One region of the Bacillus sp. KNSH39 genome, then DNA from elsewhere that is predicted to be linked to it. Evidence: a T-box and tRNA genes for the amino acid it is inferred to sense, from the RefSeq annotation. Region 1 holds a T-box; the other regions hold tRNA genes.
The links. A T-box is a leader RNA that pairs with one kind of tRNA and senses whether it is charged. The one in region 1 lies ahead of tyrS (tyrosine--tRNA ligase), so its partner is inferred to be a tRNA-Tyr.
Positions count from the first base shown of each region.

Region 1 (2,176 bases):
ATTGTGGAAGTCAGGTGCGACAGCATGATAATTTTTGTGGGGATTGTGGTATGAATTTAGAGAAACAACAATGTTCAGAGGAGATATTAGAAACGAACAATGAATGGAATGTAGAGAATAAGAAAAAAACTAGTTTTCTAGCCCATAAACGATTCGTAGTTGTAAGTGCAATAGCCTTAATAATCGTTGCAAGCACTATTTATATTTTTTTAACTCATTCTTCTACTTTTAATAAGATGAAAGGGTATTGGTATGCTGGCGGTAAAGGGGCTTACCTTCAGATTCAAGAAATAGACGATAAAAATATTGAAATAGTGTTTTATGAAAAGAGAGGGAAAACAGAAAGAGTTAAAGGGAGTGTAGTAGATTATAATGATAATCAAGTAATATGTAATATGTCATACCCTTGGAATGGAAGAGTGAAATTGGAATTATTGGATGATACAACGTTGTACATGAGTGAAGAGGGAAAGAAATCGCATAAATTAAAACTGACAAAGGTTTCCGAAAAGGAGATGCAAGAGTTTTATGGAGGGGAAAAATCTTCAAGGTAGTTTGTATATAGTATTTTCTTCAATTTGACACATGCTAGTAAATAATGATATAAAGAAAAGTATATGAATAATTGAGCGTGGAAAGGGAGAAGTAGTGATCATTTCCCTGTTTTAGAGAGCTGATGGTCGGTGAAAATCAGCACATAGATGATCGCGAATTACGCCCCTAGAGCATCTTTTTTCGATTGAATTGTATTCAAAAGGGAAAAGACGGTGCTAAGCCGTTATGTAAATAAGGTGGTAGGCTTTTTGGCCTGCAACTAGGGTGGTAACGCGATAATCAAAATCGTCCCTTATTTGAAGGGGCGATTTTTTTATGTTTTCAACCTTCACGCCAGTAATGAACTTAAAGGAGAGTATGTAGGATATGGGTATTTTACAAGATCTTGAATTTCGCGGTCTAATTAATCAGCAAACAGATGCTGAGGGCCTTGAGCAATTATTAGAAAAAGAAAGCGTTAAATTATACTGTGGTTTCGATCCGACAGCAGATAGCTTACACATCGGTCATATGTTACCAGTATTAATGTTACGTCGTTTCCAATTAGCTGGTCACCAACCAATCGCACTTGTTGGTGGTGGTACTGGTATGATCGGTGACCCAAGTGGTAAAAAAGCAGAGCGTACATTAAATACGAAAGATACAGTTGCTTACTACACAGAAAGCATTAAAAACCAACTTTCAAACTTCTTAGAGTTCGAAAACGTGGACAACCCAGCAACAATGGCTAACAACTATGACTGGCTTGGTAACTTAGATGTAATTTCATTCTTACGCGATATCGGTAAAAACTTCGGTTTAAACTATATGTTAGCAAAAGATACAGTAGCATCTCGTTTAGAAACTGGTATTTCATTCACTGAGTTCAGTTACATGATTTTACAATCATACGACTTCTTAAACTTATACCAACACCATAATTGCCGTCTGCAAATCGGTGGTAGTGACCAATGGGGTAACATTACAGCTGGTCTTGAATTAATCCGTAAATCAGAAGAAGATGCGAAAGCATTCGGTTTAACAATTCCACTTGTTACAAAATCAGACGGTACGAAGTTTGGTAAAACAGAAGGCGGCGCAATTTGGTTAGACCCAGAGAAAACAACTCCTTACGAGTTCTACCAATTCTGGATCAACACAGATGACCGCGACGTTGTTAAATACTTAAAATACTTCACATTCTTATCTCATGAAGAAATTCTTGAGCTTGAAAAGCAAGTAGCTGAAGCACCAGAAAAACGTGCAGCACAAAAAGCATTAGGTTCTGAAATGACAAAACTTGTTCACGGCGAAGAAGCATTAGAGCAAGCGATTAAAATCTCAGCTGCATTATTCAGCGGTTCTGTAGCAGAACTAACTGCAAGCGAAATCGAGCAAGGATTCAAAGACGTACCATCTGTAGAACGTACTGCAGAAGATACAGTATTAATAGACTTACTTGTAGAAAGCAAAATCTCTCCATCAAAACGTCAAGCACGTGAAGATGTAACGAACGGCGCAATCTACGTAAACGGTGAGCGTATACAAGCGTTAGACTACGTTGTAACAGAAAACGACCGCATCGAGGGTAAATTCACAATCATTCGCCGCGGTAAAAAGAAATATTTCTTAATTCGTTACT
Region 1 is NZ_JBQXYO010000001.1:3,044,403-3,046,578, reverse strand. It holds gene ACUL40_RS15550 (zinc ribbon domain-containing protein) at 1-554, shown strand, start outside; T-box leader at 624-851, shown strand; gene tyrS (tyrosine--tRNA ligase) at 922-2,176, shown strand, end outside.

Region 2 (2,176 bases), 970 kb from region 1:
AGTCGGTCCCAAGGGTTGGGCTGTTCGCCCATTAAAGCGGTACGCGAGCTGGGTTCAGAACGTCGTGAGACAGTTCGGTCCCTATCCGTCGTGGGCGTAGGAAATTTGAGAGGAGCTGTCCTTAGTACGAGAGGACCGGGATGGACGCACCGCTGGTGTACCAGTTGTTCTGCCAAGGGCATAGCTGGGTAGCTATGTGCGGAAGGGATAAGTGCTGAAAGCATCTAAGCATGAAGCCCCCCTCAAGATGAGATTTCCCATAGCGTAAGCTAGTAAGATCCCTGAAAGATGATCAGGTTGATAGGTTCGAGGTGGAAGCATGGTGACATGTGGAGCTGACGAATACTAATAGATCGAGGACTTAACCATATAATATGTAGCAAATGTTATCTAGTTTTGAAGGAATATATATTAAAATTTCTTCTTGACATTTCGAAAGAAATGTTTATAATGGTAAAAGTCTGGTAATGATGGCAGAGAGGTCACACCCGTTCCCATACCGAACACGGAAGTTAAGCTCTCTAGCGCCGATGGTAGTTGGGACCTTGTCCCTGTGAGAGTAGGACGTTGCCAGGCTAATATTATTCCGCAGTAGCTCAGTGGTAGAGCTATCGGCTGTTAACCGATCGGTCGTAGGTTCGAGTCCTACCTGCGGAGCCATTATGCTTCCATAGCTCAGCTGGTAGAGCACTTCCATGGTAAGGAAGAGGTCACCGGTTCAAGCCCGGTTGGAAGCTTGGGAATAGGTTTAAAACTTTTTTGGCCCGTTGGTCAAGTGGTTAAGACACCGCCCTTTCACGGCGGTAACACGGGTTCGAATCCCGTACGGGTCACCACTTTTGGAGGATTAGCTCAGCTGGGAGAGCACCTGCCTTACAAGCAGGGGGTCGGCGGTTCGATCCCGTCATCCTCCACCATATATATTTAAAATGTCGGAGGGGTAGCGAAGTGGCTAAACGCGGCGGACTGTAAATCCGCTCCTTCGGGTTCGGCAGTTCGAATCTGCCCCCCTCCACCATTTTCTTTAAAATAACCTGAGAGGGTTTATTTTTTTGAAAAGATAACCATACTAGTAAATATTAATGGGCTATAGCCAAGCGGTAAGGCAACGGACTTTGACTCCGTCATGCGCTGGTTCGAATCCAGCTAGCCCAGCCATTTACGAGCCATTAGCTCAGTTGGTAGAGCATCTGACTTTTAATCAGAGGGTCGAAGGTTCGAGTCCTTCATGGCTCATCATTTTTGCGGAAGTAGTTCAGTGGTAGAATACAACCTTGCCAAGGTTGGGGTCGCGGGTTCGAATCCCGTCTTCCGCTTAATTAATAAGGGGCCTTAGCTCAGCTGGGAGAGCGCCTGCCTTGCACGCAGGAGGTCAGCGGTTCGATCCCGCTAGGCTCCATCTAAATAAAAAAGCTTACATCATACGATGTAAGCTTTTTTTGTGTTTAAAAAGACAACTTTTATACTTGTCGTTTAAAATGAAGAAAACGTAAAAATAAGGGATGGGGAGATAATTGTGAAAGTTGTTATTGCATCTGATTCATATAAAGAAAGCCTAAAAGCTATAGAAGTATGTGGAGCTATTGAAAGAGGTTTTAGAGCAATTTTTCCTAATGCAGAGTATGTGAAAATACCAATTGGAGATGGAGGAGAAGGGACGGTTGAATCACTTGTTGATGCTACAGGGGGGAGAATTATATCAATTAGTGTGACAGGACCGCTTAGAGAAGGTATACAAGCTTTTTATGGCATTTCTAAAGATAAAAAGACAGCGTTTATTGAAATGGCAGCAGCATCAGGATTACAGCACGTTCCAGTTGAAAAGCGCAACCCACTTATTACAACGACAAAAGGAACAGGAGAACTTATATTACATGCGCTAGATCAAGGAGTGGAGTACATAATTTTAGGACTTGGAGGAAGTGCTACAAATGATGGCGGGGCAGGTATGTTAGAGGCTTTAGGAGTAAGGTTTATAAATGGTAAGGGTGAAGTAATAGATCCATCTGGAGGCACATTACACTCGATTGTTACTATTGATTTTTCACGAATGGACCCACGCTTAAAGGGGGTAAAGATAGAAGCGGCATGTGATGTGGATAATCCATTAGTCGGAATGCAGGGAGCATCTTTCGTATTTGGGAGACAAAAGGGTGCAAATATCGAGATGATGAAA
Region 2 is NZ_JBQXYO010000001.1:4,013,896-4,016,071, forward strand. It holds rRNA gene ACUL40_RS20560 (23S ribosomal RNA) at 1-369, shown strand, start outside; rRNA gene rrf (5S ribosomal RNA) at 461-576, shown strand; tRNA gene ACUL40_RS20570 (tRNA-Asn) at 586-660, shown strand; tRNA gene ACUL40_RS20575 (tRNA-Thr) at 665-737, shown strand; tRNA gene ACUL40_RS20580 (tRNA-Glu) at 762-836, shown strand; tRNA gene ACUL40_RS20585 (tRNA-Val) at 842-917, shown strand; tRNA gene ACUL40_RS20590 (tRNA-Tyr) at 935-1,018, shown strand; tRNA gene ACUL40_RS20595 (tRNA-Gln) at 1,084-1,158, shown strand; tRNA gene ACUL40_RS20600 (tRNA-Lys) at 1,164-1,236, shown strand; tRNA gene ACUL40_RS20605 (tRNA-Gly) at 1,245-1,316, shown strand; tRNA gene ACUL40_RS20610 (tRNA-Ala) at 1,327-1,399, shown strand; gene ACUL40_RS20615 (glycerate kinase) at 1,517-2,176, shown strand, end outside.
Region 2: it encodes a tRNA-Tyr, which carries the amino acid that the T-box ahead of tyrS (tyrosine--tRNA ligase) is inferred to sense. The anticodon was not compared.

Region 3 (2,176 bases), 1.3 Mb from region 1:
TTAGAAATTACGAAATTAACAGCTGATCATGTACTAATATCTACTGGTGGCGTCGGATTTAACTTCATGTCACCAGGTTGGAGAAATTCTCTATAAAATAATGAAATTATATAAAGGGATAAAAATTTATCCCTTTATTGTTTTGTAGCTTTCCCCAACTGTATCGCATGTACTAAATGAATAAGTTTACCTTAATCATTTATAACCATTTCACCAACACACCATTTTTGCTTATTTTATAGTATGATGAAAACATAAAAAGACTCTACACATTTGGTGTAGAGTCTTTTATTACGCCGTTCATGATACCGATGGTCGGGGTCGAACCGACACTCCCGAAGGAACACGATTTTGAGTCGTGCGCGTCTGCCAATTCCGCCACATCGGCACAAAAGAAAAGGCGGCAACCGGATTTGAACCGGTGATAAAGGTTTTGCAGACCTCTGCCTTACCACTTGGCTATGCCGCCATATTAAATTTTATTGGAGCGGAAGACGGGATTCGAACCCGCGACCCCAACCTTGGCAAGGTTGTATTCTACCACTGAACTACTTCCGCAAAAATGGCTGGGCTAGCTGGATTCGAACCAGCGCATGACGGAGTCAAAGTCCGTTGCCTTACCGCTTGGCTATAGCCCATCGAATTCTTACTTAATTATATGTAAGTATCCATTAGATTATTTGTAATTTTTAAAATAAAAATGGGGCGACTGATGGGAATCGAACCCACGAATGCCGGAGCCACAATCCGGTGCGTTAACCACTTCGCCACAACCGCCATGTTGTGTAAATATATTTGGCAGGGGCAGTAGGAATCGAACCCACACTGGAGGTTTTGGAGACCTCAGTTCTACCTTTAAACTATGCCCCTATGTAAATGGTGGAGGGGGGCAGATTCGAACTGCCGAACCCGAAGGAGCGGATTTACAGTCCGCCGCGTTTAGCCACTTCGCTACCCCTCCGAAACTTACATGGTGCCGGCTAGAGGACTTGAACCCCCAACCTACTGATTACAAGTCAGTTGCTCTACCAATTGAGCTAAGCCGGCGTATTTTATTAAAATAAATGGTGGCTCGGGACGGAATCGAACCGCCGACACGAGGATTTTCAGTCCTCTGCTCTACCGACTGAGCTACCGAGCCTTATTAAAATGGCGGTCCCGACCGGGGTCGAACCGGCGATCTCCTGCGTGACAGGCAGGCATGTTAACCACTACACCACGGGACCATTTGGTTGCGGGGACAGGATTTGAACCTGCGACCTTCGGGTTATGAGCCCGACGAGCTACCGTGCTGCTCCACCCCGCGATAATACTATTCATATAAAATTTATATGGTGGAGGATGACGGGATCGAACCGCCGACCCCCTGCTTGTAAGGCAGGTGCTCTCCCAGCTGAGCTAATCCTCCAAAGTGGTGACCCGTACGGGATTCGAACCCGTGTTACCGCCGTGAAAGGGCGGTGTCTTAACCACTTGACCAACGGGCCAAATATTATAAATCCTATGGCGGAGAGCAAGGGATTCGAACCCTTGATACGCTTGTGACGTATACACGATTTCCAATCGTGCTCCTTCGGCCAACTCGGACAGCTCTCCAATGGCTCCGCAGGTAGGAATCGAACCTACGACCGATCGGTTAACAGCCGATAGCTCTACCGCTGAGCTACTGCGGAATAATATTGCCTGGCAACGTCCTACTCTCACAGGGACAAGGTCCCAACTACCATCGGCGCTAGAGAGCTTAACTTCCGTGTTCGGTATGGGAACGGGTGTGACCTCTCTGCCATCATTACCAGACATTATTCTTTTGAGACAATCATTATTATAACTTATTTACTTTAAAAGTCAACAAGTTTTTTATGTTCTCTCAAAACTAGATAACATTGCTACATATTATATGGTTAAGTCCTCGATCTATTAGTATTCGTCAGCTCCACATGTCACCATGCTTCCACCTCGAACCTATCAACCTGATCATCTTTCAGGGATCTTACTAGCTTACGCTATGGGAAATCTCATCTTGAGGGGGGCTTCATGCTTAGATGCTTTCAGCACTTATCCCTTCCGCACATAGCTACCCAGCTATGCCCTTGGCAGAACAACTGGTACACCAGCGGTGCGTCCATCCCGGTCCTCTCGTACTAAGGACAGCTCCTCTCAAATTTCCTACGCCCAC
Region 3 is NZ_JBQXYO010000001.1:4,392,588-4,394,763, reverse strand. It holds gene ACUL40_RS22510 (DUF3884 family protein) at 1-96, shown strand, start outside; tRNA gene ACUL40_RS22505 (tRNA-Leu) at 307-388, opposite strand; tRNA gene ACUL40_RS22500 (tRNA-Cys) at 399-469, opposite strand; tRNA gene ACUL40_RS22495 (tRNA-Gly) at 484-558, opposite strand; tRNA gene ACUL40_RS22490 (tRNA-Gln) at 564-638, opposite strand; tRNA gene ACUL40_RS22485 (tRNA-His) at 702-777, opposite strand; tRNA gene ACUL40_RS22480 (tRNA-Trp) at 797-870, opposite strand; tRNA gene ACUL40_RS22475 (tRNA-Tyr) at 878-961, opposite strand; tRNA gene ACUL40_RS22470 (tRNA-Thr) at 972-1,047, opposite strand; tRNA gene ACUL40_RS22465 (tRNA-Phe) at 1,066-1,141, opposite strand; tRNA gene ACUL40_RS22460 (tRNA-Asp) at 1,151-1,226, opposite strand; tRNA gene ACUL40_RS22455 (tRNA-Met) at 1,230-1,306, opposite strand; tRNA gene ACUL40_RS22450 (tRNA-Val) at 1,333-1,408, opposite strand; tRNA gene ACUL40_RS22445 (tRNA-Glu) at 1,413-1,487, opposite strand; tRNA gene ACUL40_RS22440 (tRNA-Ser) at 1,505-1,596, opposite strand; tRNA gene ACUL40_RS22435 (tRNA-Asn) at 1,599-1,673, opposite strand; rRNA gene rrf (5S ribosomal RNA) at 1,682-1,797, opposite strand; rRNA gene ACUL40_RS22425 (23S ribosomal RNA) at 1,898-2,176, opposite strand, start outside.
Region 3: it encodes a tRNA-Tyr, which carries the amino acid that the T-box ahead of tyrS (tyrosine--tRNA ligase) is inferred to sense. The anticodon was not compared.

Region 4 (2,176 bases), 1.6 Mb from region 1:
TCCGACCCGCACGAAAGGTGTAACGATTTGGGCACTGTCTCAACCAGAGACTCGGTGAAATTATAGTACCTGTGAAGATGCAGGTTACCCGCGACAGGACGGAAAGACCCCGTGGAGCTTTACTGTAGCCTGATATTGAATTTTGGTACAGTTTGTACAGGATAGGCGGGAGCCATTGAAACCGGAGCGCTAGCTTCGGTGGAGGCGCTGGTGGGATACCGCCCTGACTGTATTGAAATTCTAACCTACGGGTCTTATCGACCCGGGAGACAGTGTCAGGTGGGCAGTTTGACTGGGGCGGTCGCCTCCTAAAGTGTAACGGAGGCGCCCAAAGGTTCCCTCAGAATGGTTGGAAATCATTCGTAGAGTGCAAAGGCATAAGGGAGCTTGACTGCGAGACCTACAAGTCGAGCAGGGACGAAAGTCGGGCTTAGTGATCCGGTGGTTCCGCATGGAAGGGCCATCGCTCAACGGATAAAAGCTACCCCGGGGATAACAGGCTTATCTCCCCCAAGAGTCCACATCGACGGGGAGGTTTGGCACCTCGATGTCGGCTCATCGCATCCTGGGGCTGTAGTCGGTCCCAAGGGTTGGGCTGTTCGCCCATTAAAGCGGTACGCGAGCTGGGTTCAGAACGTCGTGAGACAGTTCGGTCCCTATCCGTCGTGGGCGTAGGAAATTTGAGAGGAGCTGTCCTTAGTACGAGAGGACCGGGATGGACGCACCGCTGGTGTACCAGTTGTTCTGCCAAGGGCATAGCTGGGTAGCTATGTGCGGAAGGGATAAGTGCTGAAAGCATCTAAGCATGAAGCCCCCCTCAAGATGAGATTTCCCATAGCGTAAGCTAGTAAGATCCCTGAAAGATGATCAGGTTGATAGGTTCGAGGTGGAAGCATGGTGACATGTGGAGCTGACGAATACTAATAGATCGAGGACTTAACCATATAATATGTAGCAAATGTTATCTAGTTTTGAAAGAATATAAAAAACTTGTTGACTTTCGAGGTCAAATGAGTTACAATGATTCTTGTCTTAAATGAATACAGTCTGGTAATGATGGCAGAGAGGTCACACCCGTTCCCATACCGAACACGGAAGTTAAGCTCTCTAGCGCCGATGGTAGTTGGGACCTTGTCCCTGTGAGAGTAGGACGTTGCCAGGCAAAATGGAGGATTAGCTCAGCTGGGAGAGCACCTGCCTTACAAGCAGGGGGTCGGCGGTTCGATCCCGTCATCCTCCACCATATATGTCGGAGGGGTAGCGAAGTGGCTAAACGCGGCGGACTGTAAATCCGCTCCTTCGGGTTCGGCAGTTCGAATCTGCCCCCCTCCACCATTCTTAATTAATGGGCTATAGCCAAGCGGTAAGGCAACGGACTTTGACTCCGTCATGCGCTGGTTCGAATCCAGCTAGCCCAGCCATTAAGAGCCATTAGCTCAGTTGGTAGAGCATCTGACTTTTAATCAGAGGGTCGAAGGTTCGAGTCCTTCATGGCTCACCATTTTAATGAAATATGCGGGTGTGGCGGAATTGGCAGACGCACTAGACTTAGGATCTAGCGCCTTTGGCGTGGGGGTTCGACTCCCTTCACCCGCACTTTTAATAAAATAACTCATACATGTCTTGCGGAAGTAGTTCAGTGGTAGAATACAACCTTGCCAAGGTTGGGGTCGCGGGTTCGAATCCCGTCTTCCGCTCCAATTTTCAATATGACATGCCGGGGTGGCGGAACAGGCAGACGCACAGGACTTAAAATCCTGCGGTGGGTGACCACCGTGCGGGTTCGACCCCCGCCCTCGGCACCATATGCGCCCGTAGCTCAATTGGATAGAGCGTTTGACTACGGATCAAGAGGTTAGGGGTTCGACTCCTCTCGGGCGCGCTTTTATTAACGGGAAGTGGCTCAGCTTGGTAGAGCACCTGGTTTGGGACCAGGGGGTCGCAGGTTCAAATCCTGTCTTCCCGATATTCCCAAAAAACATGGGGCCTTAGCTCAGCTGGGAGAGCGCCTGCCTTGCACGCAGGAGGTCAGCGGTTCGATCCCGCTAGGCTCCACTTTATTTAATATATGTCTCGGAGGTATACCCAAGTTCGGCTGAAGGGATCGGTCTTGAAAACCGACAGGCGGTGAGAATCGCGCGGGGGTTCGAATCCCTCTACCTCCTCCATTTTTTCT
Region 4 is NZ_JBQXYO010000001.1:4,601,450-4,603,625, forward strand. It holds rRNA gene ACUL40_RS23410 (23S ribosomal RNA) at 1-944, shown strand, start outside; rRNA gene rrf (5S ribosomal RNA) at 1,047-1,162, shown strand; tRNA gene ACUL40_RS23420 (tRNA-Val) at 1,168-1,243, shown strand; tRNA gene ACUL40_RS23425 (tRNA-Tyr) at 1,252-1,335, shown strand; tRNA gene ACUL40_RS23430 (tRNA-Gln) at 1,347-1,421, shown strand; tRNA gene ACUL40_RS23435 (tRNA-Lys) at 1,426-1,501, shown strand; tRNA gene ACUL40_RS23440 (tRNA-Leu) at 1,516-1,596, shown strand; tRNA gene ACUL40_RS23445 (tRNA-Gly) at 1,626-1,700, shown strand; tRNA gene ACUL40_RS23450 (tRNA-Leu) at 1,717-1,805, shown strand; tRNA gene ACUL40_RS23455 (tRNA-Arg) at 1,809-1,882, shown strand; tRNA gene ACUL40_RS23460 (tRNA-Pro) at 1,893-1,966, shown strand; tRNA gene ACUL40_RS23465 (tRNA-Ala) at 1,983-2,055, shown strand; tRNA gene ACUL40_RS23470 (tRNA-Ser) at 2,076-2,168, shown strand.
Region 4: it encodes a tRNA-Tyr, which carries the amino acid that the T-box ahead of tyrS (tyrosine--tRNA ligase) is inferred to sense. The anticodon was not compared.